DNA from 2 places in the Embleya sp. L77 genome. Region 1 is predicted to be linked to the other one. Evidence: predicted binding sites of a transcription regulator. Region 1 holds the regulator's gene; the other holds the start of a gene.

Region 1 (12,174 bases):
GCGCTGTTCTTGCCGAGGTCCCAGTTGTAGTCGAGCTCCTTGGGAGCGTCGATGTTGTTGATCTGGATGGTCAGCTTGATCACGTTGCTGTAGCCGAAGCCGCGCTTGGAGGTCATCGTGTAGAGGCAGGTCGTGCTGCGCACCGCCGGCCCCCGGGACGCGTAGGAACCGGCAGCCTTGGCGGTGCCCTGTTCCTCCTGGGTGAGCACCTCGGGGATGACCTTGGCGATCTCGTCCGGCCGGATCAGGTCGCACACGTCCGGCCAGGTGGACATGTCGCTTGCGACCGGCGCGAACTTGCCGCCGCTCTTGGGCGCGGGCGGCGCCTCGGGGCGCGAGGCGGCCTTGGACGCCGCCACGCTCGGGGTGCCGGCGACCGCGTTCGGGTCGAAGCTCTCCAGTTTGCGGACGCTCTCCGTGGGCGGCAACTTGACCGCTTCGTTCTTCTTCCCGTCCGTGCCGTTGATCAGCAGTGCCGCGATCACCGTCGCCGCCGTGCCGGCCGCGAGCACGGCCAGCCAACTGAAGACCTGCTTGCGGCGGTTGGGCCGCGGCGGCTCGGGCGGATACGGCGGCGGGTAACCGGGCGTCCCGTAGCCGGGCGGCGGCCCGTACTGCCCCGGCCCGCCGTACCGGCCGGGCGGCGGCTGCTGGCCGTACCCGCCCTGCGGCGGGTAGCCGGGCCCTTGGCCGGGGTATTGGCCGGAGTTCGGGCTGTTGTACTGGCCGGTCATCGAGTGCTCCCGTGGTGACGAACCGTCGAGGGACGACGGCGAATCAGTCGTCCGTCATCTTGATGTTGAGGACGCGCACCAGGGCCGGTCCGGCCTTCTTCGTCCAGGTGTCGGGTGCTTCGTCGGCGCCCGAGGAGTCCTTGGTCTTCGCGCTGACCTCGAGGACCACGTAGTAGCCGGGCGAGTCCGGCTTGGCGCCCTGCTTGTACAGGTTCAGCTTGCCGTTCTGGCGGAACGCGTCCTGGACGAACAGCTTGTTCGCGAGGTCCTCGAAGCCGGAGTACGGGGCCGCGTCCGCCTTGGCCTTCTCGTACACGTCCTTGACCGGCGCGGCATCGCCGATCGCCTTGATGGTCATGGTGAGCTTGCCCGGCGTCGCGGCGTCCTGGAGGTTGGGCAGCTTGATCTGCACGGTGCACTCGGTGTTCCGGGGCGCCTTCGCGCCCTTGCGGCCCTGCCGCGAGCCCACGATGCTCGCGTCCGGGACCGCGTTCTGGATCTCCTTGTCGGAGAGCATCGTGCACGCGTCCGGCCACGTGCCGGTGTCCCCGGACGCCCGGAACTTGGCGCCGTCGGTGAACGCCACACCGGGCGGCGGGGTGTATCCGTCGGGGAACGCGACGCCGTTCTCCGCGACCGGCTTGTCACCCTTGTCGTTCTTCTTGTTGATCTCGTCGACGATGTACGAGGCCGCGACCGTGGCCAGCACGCCGCCGATCACCACGCCGAGCCAGCCCAGGATCGGCTTCAGCTTGCTCCGGCGCGGCGGCTCGTGGGGCGGCATCGGTCCGCCGGGGTACGGCTGTTGGTACATCCCGGGCTGACCGTACGGCGGCTGCTGCTGGTGCGGCCCGCCGTAGTGGTTCCCCCCTGGGTTCCCGATTCGTACCATCCCCGTACCCCTCCTGATGCCTGATCCGATGCGCTGTTCCGATGCGCTGTCGCCGTTGCTGCCCTACCGCGCGTACCGCGGGTTACATCCGTGCCACGAGGTAGCCGATGAGCGTCGGCCCGTACTGCTTGACGGCGTCGTCGCTCGGCAGCCTCGCCCCACCCGGACCGTCCACTCCGCTGGACATGTACAACTCCACGAAGTACGGGCCCTTGTGGAAGTAGATGTAGGAGTCGTCGCGGAACGCGTCGTCGGTGCCCAGCTTCGTGCCCAACTCCTCGAACGTGCCGAACGGCTTGCGTCCGTGGTTCTTCTTGGTGTCGCCGTAGTGGCCCTTCGCGATCGCCGGCGTGCTCACCTCGTGGAGTGTGAGCTCGATCTTGGCGTACGTCGGATACTTCGGATTGTTCGGGTCGGGTACATCGAGGTCGAACCTGCACTGGTTGTCGGCCGCGCCCGGGAAGTCGTACTTGACCGAGACGGTCGTGTCCGGCTTCCTGGTCTTGACCGTGGCGCCCTTGACGACCTTGCCGAGCTGCGCGTCCGAGAACATGTCGCACGCCTTCGGCCAGGTCTTGCCGTCGTTGGTCGCGTTGAATTTTGGCCCGGCGTCGGCCGGCGGCGCTGCGGGGAAAACCATCGGGCGATCGGCCGGCGCCGCGCTCTCGCCGGGCGGGCCGCTCTTGCCGCCGCCGGAGGCCCCCGGCGCCGCGGGGCCGACCGAGGTCGGGCCGGGCTTGGCGGTGTCCGCGTCGTCGTCCTTGTTCAGCAGCACGAAGCCGCCGACGCCCGCTCCGATCAGGACGACCGCGACCGCGGCCCACAGCGCGAACCGGTTGTTCCGGCGCGGCGGCGTGGGCTGCCCGTACGGGTGGCCGGGCGGTCCGTACGGACCCGGCGGCGGGTAGCCGGGCTGCTGCGGCGGATAGCCCTGTTGCTGCGGATGGCCCTGCTGCTGCGGGAAGGCCGGCTGCTGCGGCGGGTGTTGCGGGTACTGCCCGGGTTGGCCGTGGCCGCCGCCGTGCTGCCCGGGGCCCTGCGGCCAACCCCCGCTCACAGCTTCTGCCCGACGACTGCGGCCACGGTCGGACCGTACTGACGCGCCATGGTGTTCCCCTTGAGCGGGTTGCCCTGCGAGTCCTCGATCTGGGCGTCCACGGTGACCCAGACCCGGAAGCCGTTCTTGGAGATCTGCACCGTACGGTTGTCGCGGAACGCCCCGTCCACGCCGAGCTTGGCGGCCGGGATGTCGTCGTACTGGTCGGGGTATGCCTTGGTGGCCGTCTCCGCCTGCGTCTTCTCCTTGGCGAAGGAGGTCTTCTCGTCGGCCAACGGCTTGAAGCCGTAGGTGGTGACGTTGATCTTCGCGGGATAGTCCGAGGACTGCAGGTTCGGCAGGTCGAGCAGGATGTCGCACTCGTTGTCGTTGACGGCCTTGCCGAACATGTTCGAGTACCGACCCATGTAGCTCTTGCGCTCGCGGATCGTGGCTTCGGGGATGACCGTCTTGATCTCTTCGTCGGTCAGCAGGTCACAGGCCTTGGGCCAGGTCTTCGGGTCGACCGAGAGGTTGGCGAACTTGGGCCCGGTGATCGCGGGCAGCGTGTCCGGGATCTTCAGCGTGTTGGTGATGTCGGCCTTCTTGGGCCCGGTCGCGGCGGTGTTCTGCGGGGCGGCGGACTTGCCGGTGACGATCGGCGCGGCCGTGGTCTTCTGCGCGGCCGGGTCCTTCTTGTCGGTCGGGTCGTCGAAGCCGACCAGCGCGACCACGACGGATGCGACGATCGCGCCGGTGACACCGACGATCCAGGTGCCGATCACCTTCTTGCTGCGGCCCCCGCGCGGCGGCCGGCCGTTCGGGTCCAGCTGGATCGGGTTCTGCCCGTACTGCTGGTAGTGCCCGTACTGGCTGTACTGCGGGTACGGATAGCCGGCGGGCTCCTGGAAGCCGCCCTGCTGCTGCTGTTGTTGTTGCTGCTGCGGAAAGCCGCCGGGCTGTGGGTACCCACCCTGCTGCGGATAGCCACCCTGCGGCGGGCCCGGCTGTCCCTGCTGTCCCGGTTGTCCCGGCGGGCCGGGTGGCATCGGCGGCACAGGCGGATAGCCCTGACCATCGCTCATCGGGAGGTCCCCCTCGGATCTCGGCTTTCGCCTGGCGTGTGCTTGCAGGCATCAGGCGCGGAGACATGCTGCCATGCGCCTGGAGGGACCGCAGAGGTCAAGGGTGTCGTTTGTGGCGACATTCACCTGAATAAGTCTCCGGGGGCGCACAACGTTTCGATGACGCCATGCGTCCCGACCGCCGGGTCGCCACCGCCGGAAAACCGCCCCTCACAGCGCGCGAGGCACTAAAGTTGAGTCAGGAATACTCAAGCGATTTGACCGGTTGCACCCGACGGCTCATCCTTGAGCGACAACCACTCAACTCTTTCCGTGGAGGAAGCGAATCATGGCACGTGCGGTCGGTATCGACCTCGGTACGACGAACTCCGTCGTCAGCGTTCTGGAAGGCGGCGAGTCGACCGTCATCACCAACGCGGAGGGGTCGCGGACCACACCGTCCGTGGTTGCCTTCGCGAAGAACGGTGAGGTGCTGGTCGGCGAGGTGGCCAAGCGTCAGGCCGTCACCAACGTCGACCGGACCATCCGGTCCGTCAAGCGCCACATGGGGACCACGTGGTCCGTGGCGATCGACGACAAGAAGTACACCGCGCAGGAGATCAGCTCCCGCATCCTGATGAAGCTCAAGCGCGACGCCGAGGCCTACCTCGGCGAGAAGGTCACCGACGCGGTCATCACCGTGCCGGCGTACTTCAACGACGCCGAGCGGCAGTCCACCAAGGAGGCCGGCGAGATCGCCGGTCTGAACGTGCTGCGCATCGTCAACGAGCCCACCGCGGCGGCGCTGGCGTACGGCCTGGACAAGGCCGACGAGCAGACCATCCTCGTCTTCGACCTCGGCGGCGGCACGTTCGACGTGTCGCTCCTGGAGATCGGCGACGGCGTGGTCGAGGTCAAGGCCACCAACGGTGACAACCACCTCGGCGGCGACGACTGGGACCAGCGGGTCATGGACCACCTGGTCAAGCAGTTCCAGAACGCGCACGGCGTGGACCTGTCCAAGGACAAGATGGCCCTCCAGCGTCTGCGCGAGGCGGCGGAGAAGGCCAAGATCGAGCTGTCCTCCTCGATGGAGACCTCGATCAACCTGCCCTACATCACGGCCTCGGCCGAAGGCCCGCTGCACCTGGACGAGAAGCTCACCCGCGCCCAGTTCCAGCAGCTGACGCAGGACCTGCTCGACCGCACCAAGGTGCCGTTCCAGAAGGTCATCGAGGACGCGGGCATCCCGCTCTCGGCGATCGACCACATCGTCCTGGTCGGCGGCTCGACCCGGATGCCGGCCGTGGCCGACGTGGTGCGCGAGCTCACCGGCGGCAAGGAGCCCAACAAGGGCGTCAACCCGGACGAGGTCGTGGCCGTCGGCGCCGCGCTCCAGGCCGGTGTGCTCAAGGGTGAGGTCAAGGACGTCCTGCTGCTGGACGTGACGCCGCTGTCTCTCGGTATCGAGACCAAGGGCGGCATCATGACCAAGCTGATCGAGCGCAACACCACGATCCCGACCAAGCGTTCGGAGATCTTCACCACGGCCGAGGACAACCAGCCGTCGGTGCAGATCCAGGTGTTCCAGGGCGAGCGCGAGATCGCCGCCTACAACAAGAAGCTCGGCATGTTCGAGCTGACCGGCCTGCCGCCGGCCCCGCGCGGGCTGCCGCAGATCGAGGTCACCTTCGACATCGACGCCAACGGCATCGTGCACGTGTCCGCCAAGGACCTGGGCACGGGCAAGGAGCAGTCGATGACCATCACCGGCGGCTCCGGCCTGCCGAAGGACGACATCGACCGGATGATGCGCGAGGCGGAGGCGCACGCGGAGGAGGACCACCAGCGCCGCGAGGCTGCGGAGACCCGCAACCAGGCCGAGCAACTGGTGTACACCACCGAGAAGTTCATCAAGGACAACAGCGACAAGGTCCCGGCCGACGTGAAGACCGAGGTGGAGACCTCGCTCACCGAGCTGAAGGACGCCCTCAAGGGCGAGGACCTGGCCGCGATCCGCGACGCCGCGGAGAAGGTCAGCACCACGAGCCAGAAGCTGGGCACCGCGATGTACGCGAACTCCCAGCCCGGCGCCGAGGGTGCGGCCGGTTCGACCGGCGACGCCGCGGGCAACACTGCCGACGACGACGTCGTGGACGCCGAGATCGTCGACGAGGACCGTAAGGGCGGTGCTGCGTGACCGAAGGGACCGGCTCGAACCACGGCGCCGTCCCGGGCGACGCCCAAGAGACAGAGCCGAAGCCGGAAACCGGGACCGCCGCCTCGGCGGCGGCCCCGGCCCCCGGGGCGGCCGAGGCCGCCGAGCTGCGCAACCAGCTCGGCGAGCGCACGGCCGACCTGCAGCGGCTCCAGGCCGAGTACGCGAACTACCGCAAGCGCGTCGAGCGGGACCGCAACGTGGCGGGCGAACTGGCCGCCATCAAGGTGCTGAGCGAACTGCTCCCGGTGCTCGACGACATCGGCCGGGCCCGGGACCACGGCGAACTGGCGGGCGGCTTCAAGTCGGTCGCCGAGTCGCTGGAGTCGATCGTGGCCAAGATGGGGCTGCAGAGCTTCGGTTCCAAGGGCGACCCGTTCGACCCCACGGTGCACGAGGCGCTGCTGCACTCGTACGCGACCGATGTCACCGAGCCCACGTGCGTGGAGATCCTGCAGCCCGGCTACCAGGTCGGCGAACGGATCATCCGCCCGGCGCGGGTGGCGGTCGCGGAGCCCACGGCGGACGCCGAAGGCGGTCCGGAGGAGTCGGGCGAAGTGGCCGGCAGCTGAACCGTCACCGGGAACCAGACGACGAGAAGCGGAGAGGAGGGACGCCGATGCGCGGGTGGAGTGAATCCGGAAACGGGCGCTCGGAGCACGAGGGCACCCCGACCCGATCGGCGAGGGGCGCATGAGTACGAAGGACTACCTGGAGAAGGACTACTACAAGGTGCTCGGCGTCCCCAAGGACGCCGGCACCGCCGAGATCAAGAAGGCCTACCGCAAGCTCGCCGTCGAGTTCCACCCGGACAAGAACAAGGGTGACACCAGGGCCGAGGAACGGTTCAAGGAGATCTCGGAAGCCTACGACGTGCTCGCCGACGAGAAGCGGCGCAAGGAGTACGACGAGGCGCGGACCCTGTTCGGCAGCGGGGGCGGCTTCCGCGGCCCCGGCGGCGGGCCGGGCGGCGCCGGCGGCTTCCCCTTCGACCTCGGCGACATCTTCGGCGGCCAGCAGCAGGGCGGTGCGGGCGGCACCGGCGGCCTGGGCGACATCTTCGGCGGCTTGTTCGGCGGCGGTCGCCAGACCGGGCGCCAGCAGCCGCGGCGCGGCTCGGACGTGGAGTCCGAGGTCACCCTCGGCTTCGCGGACGCGGTCGACGGTGCGACCGTGCCGATCCGACTGACCAGCTCCGAGGCGTGTCGGCACTGCAACGGCACGGGCGCGGCCGCGGGCACCACCCCGCGGATGTGCCCGACCTGCGCGGGCTCCGGCAACGTGAGTCGACCGCAGGGCGGCTTCGGCTTCTCCGAGCCGTGCCGCGACTGCAAGGGTCGCGGACTGCTGGTGGACGACCCGTGCATCGTGTGCAACGGCAGTGGCCGGGCCAAGAGTTCGCGCACGATGCAGGTGCGGATCCCGGCCGGGGTCCAGGACGGCCAGCGGATCCGGCTCAAGGGCAAGGGGGCTCCCGGCGAGCGCGGCGGCCCCTCCGGCGACCTCTACGTCGTGGTGCACGTCAAGGCGCACGCCGTATTCGGTCGCAAGGGCGACAACCTCACCGTCACCGTGCCGGTCACCTTCCCGGAGGCCGCTCTCGGGGCGGAGGTCACCGTGCCCACCCTGGGCGGCGTCCCGGTCACGCTCAAGCTCCCCGCGGGCACGGGCAACGGCCGGACACTGCGCGTCCGCGGGCGTGGTGCGGCACGCAAGGACGGCACTCGGGGCGACCTCCTGGTCACCATCGAGGTGACGGTCCCGCAGCAGCTGAACGACAAGGCGCGCGAGGCGCTGGAGGCGTTCCGCGAGGCGACCGTCGCGCACGATCCCCGAGCCGATCTGTTGGACGCGGCGAAGGGGGCATGACATGCGACCGGGCGGCTTGGGCGGCGACGGCGGCATCGGCGGGCGGCGTGGCTACGAGATCGACGAGACCTCTCCGGTCTACGTGATCTCGGTGGCCGCACAACTGTCCGGCCTGCATCCGCAGACGCTGCGCCAATACGACCGACTCGGCCTGGTCTCGCCGGACCGCACGGCCGGTCGCGGGCGGCGCTACTCCGCCCGCGACATCATGCAGTTGCGCGAGGTGCAGCGGCTCTCCCAGGAGGCCGGCATCAACCTCGCCGGGATCAAGCGCATCCTGGAGCTGGAGAACCAGGTGCTCGCGCTGCGCATGCGCGTGGCCGAGTTGGAGCACGCGCTGCACGAGGCGACGGACGCGAGCGCCCGCCGCGAGGCGGCCGTTCATGCGTCCTACCGGCGCGACCTGGTCCCGGTCCGGCCGCAGGCGGGCACCGCGCTCGTGGTCTGGAAGCCCAGGCGCGGGCGTACCGACTGACCGACGGGCCGGCGGAATCGGCCGGCCATGGGATACACCGAGGGCGTGGCTTCGGCCGCGCCCCTCGTTCGTGCGGCGGCGGGCTGCGGCCGGCTCGCGGGCATTCCTTGATGCCGTTCGATACGCGTCAGTAGGGTCGCCGCATGAAGCCGAATCGTCGGGACGTCCTGAAGTACTCGGCCGCGAGTGCGGCACTGCTCGGAGCGGCGGCGTGCACCGACGCCAAGGACGAGCCGGACAAGAAGTCGAGCGATGCGCCCAAGTCCGGCGCCCCGACCCCGGGCGGCTCGGCCGCCCCGGCCGGCACCACGCTGGAACGCACCCTGGTGCTCGGCCCGCCCGGCGCGGGCGGCTACCGCAAGGTGGTCGCCGGTCCCGGCGAACCGCACCTGCTGCGCACCGAGTTGGCCCCCGGTGCCGGGCCCGGCATCAAGGCCAAAAGCCAACCGCTGGTCGCCTTCACCCAGTTGACGGACATACATATCCAGGACTCGCAGTCGACCGCGCGGGTGGACTTCCTGGACCGGCACAGCGACAAGGACCAGCCGTTCGCGAAACTGCTGCCGTTCCAGTCGTCGCACCGCCCGCAGGAGGTGCTGACCGCACAGATCGCCGAGGCGATGGTGCGGTCGCTGAACCGGATCGGCAAGGGCCCGGCCCTCGGCCAACCGCTGGCCTTCACCATCTGCACGGGCGACAACACCGACAACATCCAGTTCAACGAGCTGCGCTGGTACATCGACGTGCTGGACGGCGGCAAGAAGGTGACCCCGGACTCGGGCGACCGGAACAAGTACGAGGGCCCGATGGACGCGGTCGCGTACCACGAGCGCTACTGGCACCCGGACGGCACGCCGGCCGGGCAGAAGGACGACGTGCCCCGGCGCGACTACGGCTTCCCCACCGTGCCGGGCCTGCTCGACGCATGCCGGCGTCCGTTCGAGGCGACCGGCCTGAAGACCCCCTGGTACACCGCGTACGGCAACCACGACGGTCTGGTCCAGGGCAACCTGCCGGTCACCGAGTTGCTGGCCAAGGTCGCGGTCGGCGACGAGAAGGTGCTCGACATATCCCCGGGCCAGACCATCGTCTCGCTCGCGCTCGGGCTGCAGAACGGCAAGCCGGACGCCCTCGCCGCACTGCTGGCCGGCCCCAAGCGCAAGGTCACCCCCGACCCGGACCGCCGGCTGATCGACCGCGCGGAGACGATCAAGGAGCACTTCAACACCACCGGCCTGCCCAAGGGCCACGGCTTCACCCAGGCGAACCTGGACGCCAAGACCGCGTACTACAGCTTCGACCAGGGTCGGGTGCGCTGCCTGGTCCTGGACACGGTGAACCAGTACGGCCTGGACTCCGGCTGCCTGGACCCGACCCAGTTCGCCTGGCTCCAGGACCACCTGGTCAAGGGCAGTTCCAGCTACCTGGACGAGCAGGGCAAGGTGGTCCAGGGCACCGGCAAGGACATGCTGTTCGTGCTGTTCAGCCACCACACGATCGACACGCTGGTGAACAAGACGGTGCCCTCGGGGCAACCCGCGCGGATCCTGGGCCCGCAGGTGCTGGCGCTGCTGCTGCGCTTCCCGAACGTGGTGCTGTGGGTCAACGGGCACACCCACGACAACAACGTGAAGCCCTACCCGCGACCGGCCGGCAGCGCCGTCCCCGGCGGCTTCTGGGAGATCAACACCGCCTCGCACATCGACTGGCCCTCGCAGGCGCGGATCGTGGAGATCGGCGACAACAAGAACGGCACGCTCTCCATCTACGGCACCATCGTCGACTCCGCCGGGCCGGAGTCCAACGGCGGCAAGCTGGACGACCCGGTCGCCCTGGCCGCACTCGCCCGCGAACTCGCGGGCAACGACTGGCAGGAGCGCGACCGCCCCGACCCCAAGGTGGACGGCCGCCGCGGTCGACTGGAGGACCGCAACGTGGAACTGCTGGTGCCGACGCCGGCGTGGCTCACCTAGGCCGTGTCCGGCCCGGGCGCCGCGGTCGGCCGGCCGGGCCGTCGCACCCAGCCGGCCGGTGCGGGTGCGGAGTCACCACACCACCGTCACCACCCGCGCGCAGCGGGATTTGGAGCGCTTGACCAGTTCGCCGTTGGGCCGGTCGCTGCCCGCGACCCAGGCCATCGCCTCGCCGGGGCTGCGCCCGCCCCGGCGCTGGCGCCTGGTCAACCGCTCGTCGCGGACCCGGTCCGAGGCGTGCACGTACCAGACCTCGGTCATCAGGCAGTAGGCGTCGGTCCAGCCGGGGGCGTCCAGCGCAAGGTAGTTGCCCTCGGTCACCACGATCCGGGTGCCGGGTCGGACCACGTGCCGTGCGGCCACCGGTTCGTGCAGCGTGCGGTCGTAGTCCGGCACGTACACGTCCCGGTCCACCTCGTGCACCACGCGCGCCAGCGTGCTCGCGTAGCCCCACACGTCGAAGGTGTCCACCGCGCCCTTGCGGTGCAACCGGCCGACCCGCTTGAGCTGCAGGTTCGACAGGTGGAAGCCGTCGAGTGGCATGTAGGCGGCGGTGCCGGCGCCGACCCGCTGCTCGATCGCGCGCACCAGGCGACCGGCGAGGGTGGACTTCCCGGCGCCCGGTGGACCGGCGAGGCCGAGCACGACACGGTCGGCGTCGGGCGCCGCCGGAATCAGCCGTACCGCCGCATCCGCAAGCGCGTCGAGCGTTTCGAGGGCACCGGACACATCTGGCATGTCCGCAGTCTAGGCATCCCCGGCGACACACGGTTGAGTGGAATAGACTCAACTTAGTTGTGGTTCTCACAGTCAAAGAACCGTTCGGGTGCGGTACACACGCGGCACGGACGGGATGATGGCCGTGACAGCGCGTGCCCGAAGCGAAGGAGTCGCACACCTCACATGGATGCACAGAAGCTCACCACCGTCAGCGCATCCATTGAGCACACACTCTGACCTGCACCTAGGCCCCGTTCGCTAACGGACGGGGCCTTTCCGTACCCGCGGACACCTCGGGCAGGTCGATGCTCTGGGCAAGAGGCGCAACATGCGTAGCCCGATCCTCCCGGGTTGCGCTTACCCTGAAGCTGCCTACACGTCGAACCCGGGGGCCAAAATGGAGATCGGCGCAGAGCTGACCATTGGTGACCGCATCCGCATCTACCGCACTCGTAAAGGAATTTCGCAAGCCGCGCTCGGCGGTTTGATCGGCCGTTCCGAGGATTGGGTATCGCGCGTCGAGCGCGGGGTGCTCCCGATCGACCGGTTGTCGCTCCTGCTTGAGATCATGCGCGTGCTGGGCCTTCGTGACCTGACCGACCTGACGGGTCGGGCCCTTGCTCTGGCCCCGAATGGCACCCTGGAACATTCGTCGGTGCCTGCGATCCGGGCAGCAATGAACACGCTTCCGTCGCTGCTCGGCCGGGACCTCCCGGGCGAACCCCTGACGGCCCGGCAACTTGCTGACCGAGTTGACGAGGTGTGGACGACCTACGAACGCGAGATCGACAGATACGCTCTCGTCGGGCCTGTCCTACCCGGGTTGCTGCACGAGGCAAATCTCACCCTGCGCCTATCGAGCGGCGACGAGGAAACGCAGGCAGTGATCGCGCTCGTGTCGCTCTATCACTTGCTACAGGTCTACCTGCGTCGCGTGGGTGAGGTCGAACTCTCGCGCGTCGCTGCGGACCGCGCGCTCATGCTTGCCGAGTCGACCGGCGATCCTGTGCTGAGCGCAGCTAGCGCGTGGAACCTATGCACCGTGCTTACGGTGCGGGGACATGTAACCGAGTCCCTTGACCTGGCTCGCTCAGCCATGGACACATACGCACCCGGTAGTAACGCAACTCCAGAACACGTCTCCGTCTACGGCGCTCTGCACCTGGCCGCAGTTATTGCCGCCGTTCGCGGCG
Region 2 (12,174 bases), 2.0 Mb from region 1:
GATGCGCTCGTTGCCCAGCCGGGCCACCTCGCACTCCACCCAGGCCCGCAGCAGTCGGTCGTGCAGGCCGGGTGTGCGCAGCTCCGGTCGGTCGCGCCACATCCGTGCCACCGCGCCGATCGCGTCCGCCTCGCGTGCGGACGCCGCGCCGCCGATGGCCACCCGCTCGTTCATCAGCGTCGTGTTCGACACCGCCCAGCCCTGACCCACCTCGCCCGCCCGGTGCGTGTCCGGGATCCGCACGTCGGTCAGGAACACCTCGTTGAACTCGGCCTGTCCGGTGGCCTGCCGCAGCGGCCGCACCTCGACTCCGGGCGAGGTCATGTCCAGGAAGAAGTAGGTCAGCCCCTGGTGCTTGGGCAGGTCCGGATCGGTCCGGGCGAGCAGCATCGCCCAGCGCGCCTTGTGCGCGAGCGAGGTCCACACCTTCTGGCCGTTGACGATCCAGTCCCCGTCGCCCTCGCGGACCGCGCGGGTGGCCAGACCCGCCAGATCCGACCCCGCGCCGGGCTCGCTGAAGAGCTGGCACCAGATCTCCTCACCGGTCCACAGCGGGCGCAACAACTCGGTCCGCAGCCGGGCGCTCGCGTGTGCGACGACGGTGGGCGCACCCATCCCGAGGCCGATCGGATTGCGGTACCCACTGGCCGCCTTCGCACCCGCCGCGATCAACGCGCTCTCGACCACCTGCTGCAACGCGCGCGAGGCGCCCAGGCCGCCGCACCCGACCGGGAAGTGCACCCAGGCCAGACCCGCGTCGAAGCGGTGGCCCAGGAACTCGACCGAGGACATCGTGGTCGGATCGTGCGCCGCGACCAGATCGGCCACCCGGCGCCGGATCTCCGCCGCGTCGATCGCGGGCGCACCCGATCCCCGGGCGGGGGCGCGGTCCGGCTCGCCGGCGGGCTCGTGGGTGGGTTCGCCGGTGGACTCGTGGGTGGGCTCGCTGTCCGTATCGCTCACGTCGCCCCGCTCTCGCACAAGAGGTGCCTCCGTCCTCCGTCATGACGCCCTGTTCATCGACCCCGACACACTGTCGACGGTCGGACCACCTGGATGCTAGGCGCTGAACTCACCGGTAGGAAGCCTGCTCCCGGGCCCCCAACCGGTGCGCTCAGGCGATATGTTCATCTCCCCGTGTGAGCGAGTACACGCACGGACTCCAGCCGGGACCTTCCGGGATTCCGCGCGTCGCAGGGGGTGCTGTACAGCCATGACCGCCGAAGAACTCGAGGCGGGTCTCGCCGCCGAACTCGCCGCGGACGGGGAGTCGGTCACCGAAGCACTGGACAAATGGTCGGTGCGAACCCCGATGCGGGTTTTCATCCACTACGGCGAGCACGGTCTGGACCTGAGCTACGCCGAGGCCAAGCGGGCCACCGACACGATCGCCGGAAACCTGGCCCGGGCGGGCATCCGGCGCGGCGATCGCATCGCGGTGCACTGCCGCAGCGCATACGCCGCCGCGCTGTGGATGTTCGGCATCTGGAAGGCCGGCGCGGTGTACTGCCCGGTGGACCCGGACGCGATCGGCGACCTGCTGGTCGAGCAACTCGACGCCGGCCAGCCGGTGCTCGTGGTCACCGAACGCGCCCTGGTGCACGCGTTGGAGGCGGTCCGGCCGCACCTGAACCGGCTGCCGCGGCTGACCGTGCACGACGCGGTCGGGCCCCGGCCGCCGCACGGCTACCCGGAGATCGCCTACGCCAACTTCCTGGCCCGCGCGGTGCCGCCGGCCGTGGTGATCGATCCGGGCGACGTCGGGATGATCGTGCACACCGCCGGGGTGACCGGCCGGCCCAAGGCGGCGGTGTTGCCGCACCGTTGGCTCGCCTCGTACACGCTGCTGCTGCGCCGACTCACCACGCCCGAGGACGTGGTGCACGTGGACCTGCCGCTGCACTCGATCCAGGGCGCGTTCGCGGGTCTGGCCCGGGCCGCCTGGGCGGGCGCCGGCGTGGCGTTGTGGGACCGCTTCCACCCGGTCGACTTCTGGCGCCGCGTGGTGTCGGCGGGGGCCACCGGCGCGGTGCTCACCGAGACGATGGTGGGCTGGCTGGCCGGCGCGCCCGAACTGCGCGGCGAGCGCAACAACCCGCTGAGCACGGTGCTCATGCAGCCGCTGCCGCCGACCCATCGCGCGTTCGCCCGCCGGTACGGGATCGACACCGTGGTCGCCGGTTACGGGCAGGTCGAGACCGGGCTGCCGATCGCGGCCGTTCTGGTCGGCTTGGACCCGAGCGAGGCCACGCCGCCGGCGCTGCGGCGCGGACTGGCGCCGGCGGCGGTCGCGAAGGCGTGCGCCCGACTGGGCGTGCCGGTGCTCGACGGGGCCCGGATCGTGCGCAAGGGCTGCCTGGGCGCACCTTTGCCGTTCGCCCGGGTGGCGATCCTGGACGAGCACGACCGGCCGGTGCCGCGCGGCGTGGTCGGGCACCTGGCGATCCGGCCGCATCTGCCGGGGCTGTTGGTGCAGGAGTACGTGGACGATCCGCTGAGCATCGCGGAGGCCACCCGCAACCTGTGGTTCCACACCGGCGACGCGGCGGTGTTCGACGAGGAGGACGGGCTGCTGCACTTCGTCGACCGGGTCGTGGACCGGATCCGGATCCGCGGCGAGAACGTGTCGGCGTACCACATCGAGGACCTGGTCAACCAGCATCCCGACATCGCGGTCGGCGCGGTGTTCGGGGTGCCCGCCGACCGGGAGGACGAGGACGAGGTGGTCCTGTACGCCGAGCCCGAGCCGGGCCGGCCGCTGGATCCCGACGAACTACGCGCGTGGTGCGCGCAGTCGTTGCCCGCGTACATGCGGCCGGCGCACGTGCGGATCGTCGCGCGGATGCCTCGGACGCCGAACGGGCGGGTGGAGAAGTATCGGCTGCGCCGGCACTTCCTGGGCCTGACGGATCGTCCGGGCCCGGCGGTGCGGGGTGTGCCGGTGCCGACCCCGATGCCTTCGACCCGGCCGGCACTGTCCCCGGTACGGTCCGCGCTGCCGCCGTCGTTGCCGCCGGGGACGCGGCGCTGATCGGTACGAGTGGCCGGCGCGGCTGTTGCGGGGCCGGCCGTCGAGGGTGGGACGGCCGGTCGTACGCACGACCGATCAGGCGGATAGCTGATCATGCGGATATGTCGCTTTCCAAGGGGAAGGCGTACCACGCACGCGATTCTGCGGGCGTGGGCAGATCCGAGGAGCGGCACCCATGGACAGCACGAAGGGCGTCACGGGACCGACCGCCGAATCCGGCGCGGGGCGGCATCGGCGCAGCGGCAAGGGATTCGGTTTCGGTTTGCTGGTCGTGCTCGGCACCGTGCTGGTGCTCGGCGGGATCGTCGGCCTGGTCTACACGGGCGTCGCCACGCTGACCACGATGGTGCTGTTCGGCTGGCTGCTGCTGATCGGCGGCGTGGTCGGCTTCGTCCAGGCCATCCAGGCGCGCAAGGAGAACGCGTTCTGGCTCGTGGTCGCGGTCTCCGCGCTCAACATCGCGGCGGGTGTGGTGCTGCTGCGCCGGCCCGAGGTGGCGGCCGAGGCACTGACCCTGTTCGTGGCGCTCCTGCTGCTCGGCGCGGGCATGTTCCGCATCGTGGGCGGCGTCGCGAGCCTGTCCGCCAAGATGATCTGGACCATCGTGGTCGGCGTGGTCGACCTGGTCCTGGGCCTGTTGGTACTGGCCGAATGGCCCAGCAGCAGCCGCTATGCGATCGGCACGTTCATCTCGCTGGCCCTGCTCTTCGACGGACTCAGCCTGGTCAGCCTGGGCCTGACGGGCCGTCGGATCGTCGGCATGGTCCGCGAGGCGGAGGTCCCGGAAACCACCTCGGCCGGACCGGACGAGGCGTCACCCGACGCGCCCACCACGGAGTGGAAGGCCCAACAGGGGACGTCCAGGGAAGGCACCTTCAAGGGCCCGGACACCATGACGAAGCGCACGCACGACGAGCGGTAGGGCCGGCGGCTTCGACGGCGCGCGGCTTCGGGGTCTGCAACGGCTTCGACGTCTGCAACGCCGTCAACGCCTGCGACGTCTGTAAGGCTTTCGAGGTCTGCAACGCCCGCAACGCCGAACGCCGGGCGGGCTGTTCACAGCCCGCCCGGCGTTTGCGGAGATTCAGCCCGTCCGGCGCTTCATCAACAGCGCCGGCAGGAACGCCAGTGCCATGAAGCCGACCGCCCACCAGTACGTCCCCTGGAACGCATCCGCCAACCGAGGCCCGATCCCGTGCACCGCGCCCGGCGACAACGCGTGCAGTTCACCGAGCCCACCGGCCCCCCGCCCGGCCGGCAGGCCATCCCGCATCGCACCGGCCAACAGCACCGACATCAGCGCCCCGCCGATCGCGGCGGCGACCTGCTGGATGATGGTCAAGGTGGTACCGGCGACCGCGACCTGCTCGTGCGACATGGTGCGCAGCGCCGAGGCGGTGGTCGGCATCAGCGTCATGCCGACCCCGACACCCGTCACCGACATGCAGGACATCAGCACCCAGTACGGCGTGTCCGCGGCGACCTGCGTGGTGAAGGCGAGGAAGCCGGAGGCGGCGACCACGATCCCGACCGGCACGATCCGGCCCGGCGCGATCCGGTCGCTGAGCCGGCTGGCGATCTGCATGGACACCGCGGTGAACAGGGCCTGCGGCGCGCCCAGCATGCCGGAGGCGGTGGCGCTTTCGCCGCGGACCAGTTGGTAGTACAGCGGGGCCAACATCATCGAACCGAAGTACGCGCAGACGAACAGCACCATGGTGCCCGCGGCGGCCACGAACGGGCGGCTGCGGAACAGCCGCAGGTCGATCAACGCGTGCTCGATCCGCAACGCCCGGACCACGAAGCCGATCACCAGGAGCGCGCCGAGCACGGCCGGGACCACCGCCCCGGTGGAGCCGAAGTCGCCCTTCTCGCCGCCGGTGGCCAAACCGTAGATCAGCAGTGCCAGACCGGGGGAGAGCATCAGCAGTCCGGGTACGTCCAGCGGCTTGGTCGGTTGCGGCGTATCGCGGGGGAAGACCTTGGCGGCCAGGGTCAGGGCGACGGCGCCGATCGGCACGTTGATGAAGAAGATCCAGCGCCACGAGACGTCGTCCACCAGCCACCCGCCCAGGATCGGACCGGCAAGTGGGCCGATCAGGATCGGGATGCCCAGGATGGCCATCGTGCGGCCCATCCGGCTCGGATCCGAGGCGCGGGCCAGGATGGTCATCCCGACCGGCATGATCAGGCCGCCGCCGAGCCCTTGCAGGACCCGGAAGGCGATCAGCGACTCGGCCGACCAGGCCAGCCCGGCCAGCACGGAACCGGCGGCGAAGGTGCCGATCGAGAACATGTACAGGCGCTTGGTGCCGAACCGGCCCATTGCCCACGCGGCCACCGGGATGACGGTGGCCAGGGCCAGCGTGTACCCCGTCGCGACCCACTGGATGGTGGCCAGCGGGGCGTCGAAGTCCTGCGCGAGGTGGTTGAGCGCGACGTTGACGACGGTGACGTCGAGCACGGACATCACCGAACCGAGGACGACCACGAGGGCGATCATCGCGACGCTGCGGGAAGGGGTGGGGACGGCGGTCGCGGGCGTGCTCGCGGCCGGGGCGGTGGTCGATGCCATCACGGGCTCCTGGCGTTCGGCGGAGGAATGGCTGCGGCTGCTTCGGGAACCGGCGCTCAGACGCCGTACGGGCGGCGCACGCGCGTCGACCGGGTGGCCTCGGTCCACCAGGCGAGCTGATCGAGCATCACCTTGGCGGCGGCCTCGGTGCCCGCGACGTCGACCGGCCGACCCTCGGCGTCGAACTTCTCCCAGGCCATCGGGAAGGCGAGCCCGTCCCGGGTGGTGACCATGTGCTGCTCGGCGAAGACCAGACGCAGCTGTTCGACGGCACGCAGGCCGCCGGAGATGCCGCCGTAGGACACGAACCCGACCGGCTTGCCCTGCCATTCGCTGCGGAACAGGTCGATCATGTTCTTCAGCCCGGCCGGGAAGCTGTGGTTGTACTCGGGCGTGACCACCACGAACGCGTCCGCGGCGGCCAGCCGAGCGCCCACCGCGTCGACCACGGCGGCGGGTTCGCTGCCCATCGGCGCCCACACGTCGGGCAGCCGGTCGTGTGCCAGGTCGATGATGTCCACCTCGAAGTCCCCGTGCTGCTCGGCCGTGGCGGCGAACCAGTTGGACACCACGGGGGCGAAACGCCCTTCCCGGGTGCTGCCGACGATGACGGCCAGCCGGAAGGGGTCGGTGTTCGGGTGGGCGCTCGTGCCGGCGGTCGTGTGCGTGGCGATGCTCATGGAAGCCCCCAAGAAGAGAAGTGCGAACTGTCCTGCGCGGCCCCGGAAGTGCTTCCTCCGAGCGCCTGGTGAAGACGCTAGAAGTTGAAGTCGACTTGAAGTCAAGTCCGGTCGCGCGCTTCGCCCCTCGCGGCGGGTGCGCGAGGGCACGTGGCGGCGGGGTGGACGCACTCGGAGAAGGCGGCCGAGGCCGCTGATCAGGGGGTGTGCCGAGCCGTTTCGGCGGGGCCGCCGACCGTGGAGATCGTGGCGACCATCGTGAGGGCGACGGCGCCGGCGCACAGCATGACCGTCGACGGGGAGGTGGCGTCCACGACGGCTCCGCCGAGGAGCGCACCGACGGCGAAGGTGAGTTGGAAGGACGACGTGAATACCACCATGGCGGCTTCCCGAGCCTGCGGGGCGGAGCGGGCGAACCAGGTCTGAGAGCAGGCGGGCACGGCGCCGTAGGCCAGACCCCACACCACGAGCAGGCCGATCGCGCCGGCATCCCACCGACCCAGGAGCGGGAACAGCAGCGTGGCCGCGGCGATCAGGACCGCACACGTGAGGAACGTCGCCCGCAGGCTGCGCGCCATGGTCACGCCCGCGACGAAGTTGCCGACGATGCCGGCCACGCCGAAGGCCAGCAGGTAGGCGCCGATCAGCCCGCGATCCACGTGGGTGACCTGCTCCAGGAACGGCGTCACGTACGTGTAGGCGCCGAAGTGCGCGATCACGATCAGGGCGGTCAGCGCGAGTGCGATCCGGATGTCGGTGCCGCGCAACAGCCCACGCAACACCGCGGCGCGGGTCACCTGAAGTGCGGGCAGCGGCGGCAGCAGTACGAGCAGCGCGATCGACACGCCCAGCGCGATCACGCCCATGACCACGAACGAGGCACGCCAGCCGATGTGTTCGCCCAGTTGTGTACCCGCCGGCAGGCCCAACACCGAACCGGCCGGCACAGCCGCGAAGATCACGGCGGTCGCCGTACCCACCGCCTTCGCGCGCACCAACCGAGGCGCCAACCCCGCCCCGATCGACCAGAACCCGCCGATGGTGACCCCGACCAGCGACCGCGCCACCAGCATCACCCAGAACGCGGGCGCAGCCGCCGCAAGGAAGTTCGCCACCGCCAGGAGCACGATCAGCGCGACCAACATCGTCCGCCGATCCAGCCGCCCGGTGCACACGGTCACCAGCGGCGCGCAGATCGCCGCCAGCAGGCCCGGCACGGTCATCAGCCACCCCGCCGTCCCGTCCGAGACGCCGAAGTCACCCCCGATCGGCGTCAACAACCCGATCGGCAGGATCTCGCTGGTCACGATCGCGAAGATCCCGAGCGACAGACACACGACGGCCGGCCAGTACTGCCGGGATTCCTGTTCCGGTGTCCGCCCTTGTCCCTGTACCTGTTCGTATCCCTGTGCCTGGGTCTGCTCCTGAGACGACGGGTCGGTTCGACCGGTCGTGTGCTCGGCGGATCCGGTGGTGACGGACATGACGTCCCTTTCGGCGCTGCGGGTGGGTGAGACCCCGACGCGGGGTGTGTCCCAGTACAACCACCCGCACCACACCGGGTCTGGCGGTATCCCGCCGTCAACCCTTCCGCCATGCCCCTGGTCCCCGGCCCGCTTCGGGCGTACGACCGCTCTTACGGCAATCCGCCCCCACCACCGTCGAGTTGCGCACCATCGCCACAACCGTCGATCAGCCCCACCGGAGTGGTGGGATCGAAGCCGACCGGCGGCCCGGGGGGCGGCCCTTCCTACAGGTCGGACGGGATCAGCGAATAGACCACGACGTCGACCCGGCCGGTGTGCAGGCGGCCGGCGTTGCGCAGGATGCCCTCTCGATGGAGGCCGGCCTTGATCGCCGTCTTGCGCGAGGGGATGTTCCCCACGGCGGCCTTGAGTTCGAGACGCTCGAAGCCCTGCTCGGTCAGCAGCCAGTGCCCGAGTGCGCGGGTGGCCTGGGCGGCGATCCCGCGTCCGCGCGCCCACGGAGCGACCCAATAGCCCACCTCGCTGACCAGTTCGTGCCAGTCGGTCCGCTTGAGCCCGACGGCGCCGAGGAGCCGCCGGTCGGCAGGATCGGAGATCGCGAAGTGGATGCCGTCGCCCGACTCGCGCAGGGTGTGCGCCGTTTTCGTACACCAGTCGACGGATGCCTCGACGGTGTAGGGCCGCGGCAGCGGTATCCATCGTTGGACCACCTCGTCCGCGCAGGCGGTTCGGTTGTCCTCGACATCATCGGCGCTGAACGGCCGGAGTGTGATCGAGCCTGCACGCAGGACACGTTCGGGAAAGACGTCGCTCACTGACAGGATTCGCCCCCTCGTATCAAGTCGCCCGATTCTTCCGCCTCACCGGCCGTGACGTAAGAGCCACGGGCCGAATTCACCCACTGCGCCCAACGCCCGGCCACGCCGGAGGCAGACAACCGGATCGCACGCAGTCAGGACAGCCACACGAGCACGGCATCGCCGCCCGCCCGCCGGACACCGGAGGCGGGGCGTCGATCCGGCCCGCCACCGCGAAAGGTGACTCCGGGTCGACGCCCCTCGCGAAGCAGCGTCAGGAGCGGATGGCGGCTGCACACGTTCGTGACGCGCTCATGGACACGAGCAAAGTCCCCAACCTGTACGCCACCCGAGGCCTCACCCGACCCATGCAGCCTTCAGGGCTCTCGAACAACTTCGCTCACGGCGAACAGAGGCTCGGGAGGACCGGGGAACAAAGAGGGGCTCTTGTTTCTTGAGTCAGTGCAGCGCAACTTTTCGACTGTGGCTACCTGAGGGGCATGACATGAGCGAGACCATCGGGACCCTGACTCTGCCGGTTCTTCCGCTGGACGACGTGGTCGTCCTCCCCGGCATGGTGGTCCCGCTCGAACTCGATGACGCGGAGACCCGTGCCGCCGTGGATGCCGCGCGGGCCGCCGCGGGGCGGTCCGGTGGACCCGGCATCCGTAGTGAGAGCAAGGCGCGGGTGCTGCTTGTTCCGCGCGACGACGGGCAGTACCCGGCGGTGGGCACGCTCGGCGTGATCGAGCAGGTCGGGCGGCTGCCCGGGGGTGAGTCGGTCGTGGTGGTGCGCGGCGAGGGCCGGGTGCGGATCGGCAGCGGTACCACCGGGCCCGGCGCGGCGCTGTGGGTCGAGGCGACCCGGGTGGCGGACGCCGAGACGGACGAGCACACCGACGAGCTGGCCCGCGAGTACAAGGCCCTGGTCACCACCGTGCTGGGCAAGCGCGGTGCGTGGCAGGTGGTCGACCACGTACAGGCCCTGGAGGACCCCAGCGACCTGGCGGACAACTCCGGCTACGCCCCGTACCTGACGCTCCAGCAGAAGATCGAGGTGCTTCAGACCGTCGACGTCCGGGAGCGGCTGACCAAGGTCGTCGGCTGGACCCGGGACCACCTCGCCGAGCTGGACGTGGCCGAGACGATCCGCAAGGACGTCCAGGAGGGGATGGACAAGCAGCAGCGCGAGTTCCTGCTCAAGCAGCAGCTGGCCGCGGTGCGCAAGGAGCTCAACGAGCTCAACGGCACCCCGGACAGCGAGGAGGAGGACTACCGGGCCCGGGTCGAGGCGGCGAATCTGCCGGAGAAGGTGCTGGCCGCCGCGCTCAAGGAGGTCGACAAGCTGGAGCACGCCTCCGACGCGTCGCCCGAGGGCGGCTGGATTCGCACCTGGCTGGACACCGTCCTGGAGATGCCCTGGAACGACCGCAGCGAGGACGCGTACGACATCGCCGAGGCGCGCGCGATCCTGGATGCGGACCACTCCGGCCTGGTCGACGTCAAGGAGCGCATCGTCGAGTACCTGGCGGTTCGCAAGCGGCGCGAGGAGCGTGGGCTCGGTGTGGTCGGCGGTCGTCGTTCCGGCGCGGTGCTGGCCCTGGTCGGCCCGCCCGGGGTCGGCAAGACCTCGCTCGGCGAGTCGGTGGCCCGCGCGATGGGTCGCTCGTTCGTCCGGGTCGCGCTCGGCGGTGTGCGGGACGAGGCCGAGATCCGCGGCCACCGGCGCACCTACGTCGGCGCGCTGCCCGGCCGGATCGTCCGGGCGATCAAGGAGGCGGGCAGCATGAACCCCGTCGTCCTGCTCGACGAGATCGACAAGGTCGGCTCGGACTACCGGGGCGACCCGACCGCCGCCCTGCTCGAAGTACTCGACCCGGCGCAGAACCACACCTTCCGCGACCACTACCTGGAGGTCGAACTCGACCTGTCCGACGTGGTGTTCCTGGCCACGGCCAACGTCCTGGAGACGATTCCCGAGCCGCTGTTGGACCGGATGGAACTGGTCCGCCTCGACGGCTACACCGAGGACGAGAAGGTCGTCATCGCCCGGGACCACCTGATCAAGCGTCAGTTGGACAAGGCGGGCCTGGACGACACCGAGGTGTCCTTCACCGAGGACGCGCTGCGGCTGCTGGCGGGCGAGTACACCCGCGAGGCGGGCGTGCGCACCCTGGAGCGTTCGATCGCCCGCGTGCTGCGCAAGGTCGCGGCCCGGCAGGCGCTGGACGCCGAGGCGCACCCGCTGCCGATCACGGTGGACGCCGGCGACCTGCGCGACTACCTCGGCCGGCCCCGGCACACCCCGGAGTCGCTGCTGAGCAAGGCCGAACAGCGCACGGCGGTACCGGGGGTGGCCACGGGGCTCGCGGTCACCGGTGCGGGTGGCGACGTGCTCTACATCGAGGCGTCGCTCGCGGACGCGGAGACCGGCGGTACGGGACTGACCCTGACCGGCCAACTCGGTGACGTGATGAAGGAGTCCGCGCAGATCGCGCTGTCCTACCTGCGCTCGCGCGGGGCGGAACTGGAGGTGCCGGTGGGCGACCTCAAGGACCGTGGCGTGCACATCCACGTCCCGGCCGGAGCGGTGCCCAAGGACGGCCCGAGCGCCGGCGTCACGATGACCACGGCGCTGGTGTCGCTGCTGACCGGGCGACCGGTCCGCTCGGACGTGGCGATGACCGGTGAGGTCTCGCTCACCGGCCGGGTACTGCCGATCGGCGGCGTCAAGCAGAAGCTGCTCGCCGCGGAGCGGGCCGGCGTCACCACGGTGCTGATCCCCAAGCGCAACGAGGCCGACCTGGACGACGTGCCCGAGGAGGTCCTGAGCCGACTCACCGTGCACGCGGTGGCCGACGTGCGCGAGGTACTGGAACTGGCCCTGGAGCCGGCCACCGCCGAGCACACCGTGGCCGCCTGACCCTGCGGGGCCTGCGAGAACATGCTGCGCGAGTCGCCTTCCGGGCGGCTCGCGCAGCATTTTTCGGCCAAGCTCGGACAAGCCGGTTGGCCGCGAATCTCGATTCGGTCACGTGCCGGAAAGTTCGGTTGGTTGCTGTCAGTATTCGCGCATGTCATATGGAACGGGTGGGGGCCCGGGCTGGGGAGACGGTTCGTCCGCTCCGCCATCGCCTGGGTTTCCGCCGCAACCTCAGCCGCAACTTCCCTGGTATCAGCGCACGGTGTGGATCGTCGTGCTGCTGATCGTGTTCGCGCCGGTGGGCATCTTCCTGATGTGGAAGTACGTGAACTGGCAACGCCCGTTGAAGATCGGCGTGGCGGTCGTCGCCGGCGTGGTCTTCCTGGCCGCCGCAGCGAGTTCGCTGTCCGACTCGAAGGACGACTCCGAGGCGGACAAGGTCACACCGGCTTCGACGTCGGCCCCCTCGGGGGTGGCGACGACACCGGCGCCCACGCGCACGGCGCCGTCGACGAGTGTGACTCCCGTGAGCGGCACACCGACTCCGCCCGCCGGCACGGCTGTCGCCGAACCACCGCCGGCCGCTCCGCCGCAGGACGTGGTCAGTGCGCCGGAGACGGAGGCCCCGAAGGCGGAGACCCCCAAGGCGGATCCACCGAAGACCGATCCGCCGGCGGTCAA

The links. Region 1 encodes HspR, which represses chaperone genes until heat shock. Its sites were predicted from a motif close to TTGAGNNNNNNNNNCTCAA; they were not measured.
Region 2: the regulator HspR is predicted to act here: its motif matches at 9,025-9,043, upstream of lon (endopeptidase La).

The regions. Positions count from the first base shown of each region.
Region 1 covers NZ_CM145709.1:3,146,855-3,159,028, forward strand. The annotation lists gene ACZOOI_RS13275 (hypothetical protein) at 1-734, opposite strand, end outside; gene ACZOOI_RS13280 (hypothetical protein) at 778-1,626, opposite strand; gene ACZOOI_RS13285 (hypothetical protein) at 1,709-2,683, opposite strand; gene ACZOOI_RS13290 (hypothetical protein) at 2,680-3,747, opposite strand; gene dnaK (molecular chaperone DnaK) at 4,076-5,926, shown strand; gene grpE (nucleotide exchange factor GrpE) at 5,923-6,516, shown strand; gene dnaJ (molecular chaperone DnaJ) at 6,638-7,813, shown strand; gene ACZOOI_RS13310 (heat shock protein transcriptional repressor HspR) at 7,815-8,288, shown strand; gene ACZOOI_RS13315 (TIGR03767 family metallophosphoesterase) at 8,432-10,261, shown strand; gene ACZOOI_RS13320 (nucleoside/nucleotide kinase family protein) at 10,334-10,999, opposite strand; gene ACZOOI_RS13325 (helix-turn-helix domain-containing protein) at 11,379-12,174, shown strand, end outside.
Region 2 covers NZ_CM145709.1:1,188,246-1,200,419, reverse strand. The annotation lists gene ACZOOI_RS04805 (acyl-CoA dehydrogenase family protein) at 1-855, opposite strand, end outside; gene ACZOOI_RS04800 (AMP-binding protein) at 1,214-3,031, shown strand; gene ACZOOI_RS04795 (HdeD family acid-resistance protein) at 3,207-3,953, shown strand; gene ACZOOI_RS04790 (DHA2 family efflux MFS transporter permease subunit) at 4,116-5,606, opposite strand; gene ACZOOI_RS04785 (NADPH-dependent FMN reductase) at 5,663-6,286, opposite strand; gene ACZOOI_RS04780 (MFS transporter) at 6,484-7,770, opposite strand; gene ACZOOI_RS04775 (GNAT family N-acetyltransferase) at 8,037-8,588, opposite strand; gene lon (endopeptidase La) at 9,076-11,493, shown strand; gene ACZOOI_RS04765 (hypothetical protein) at 11,756-12,174, shown strand, end outside.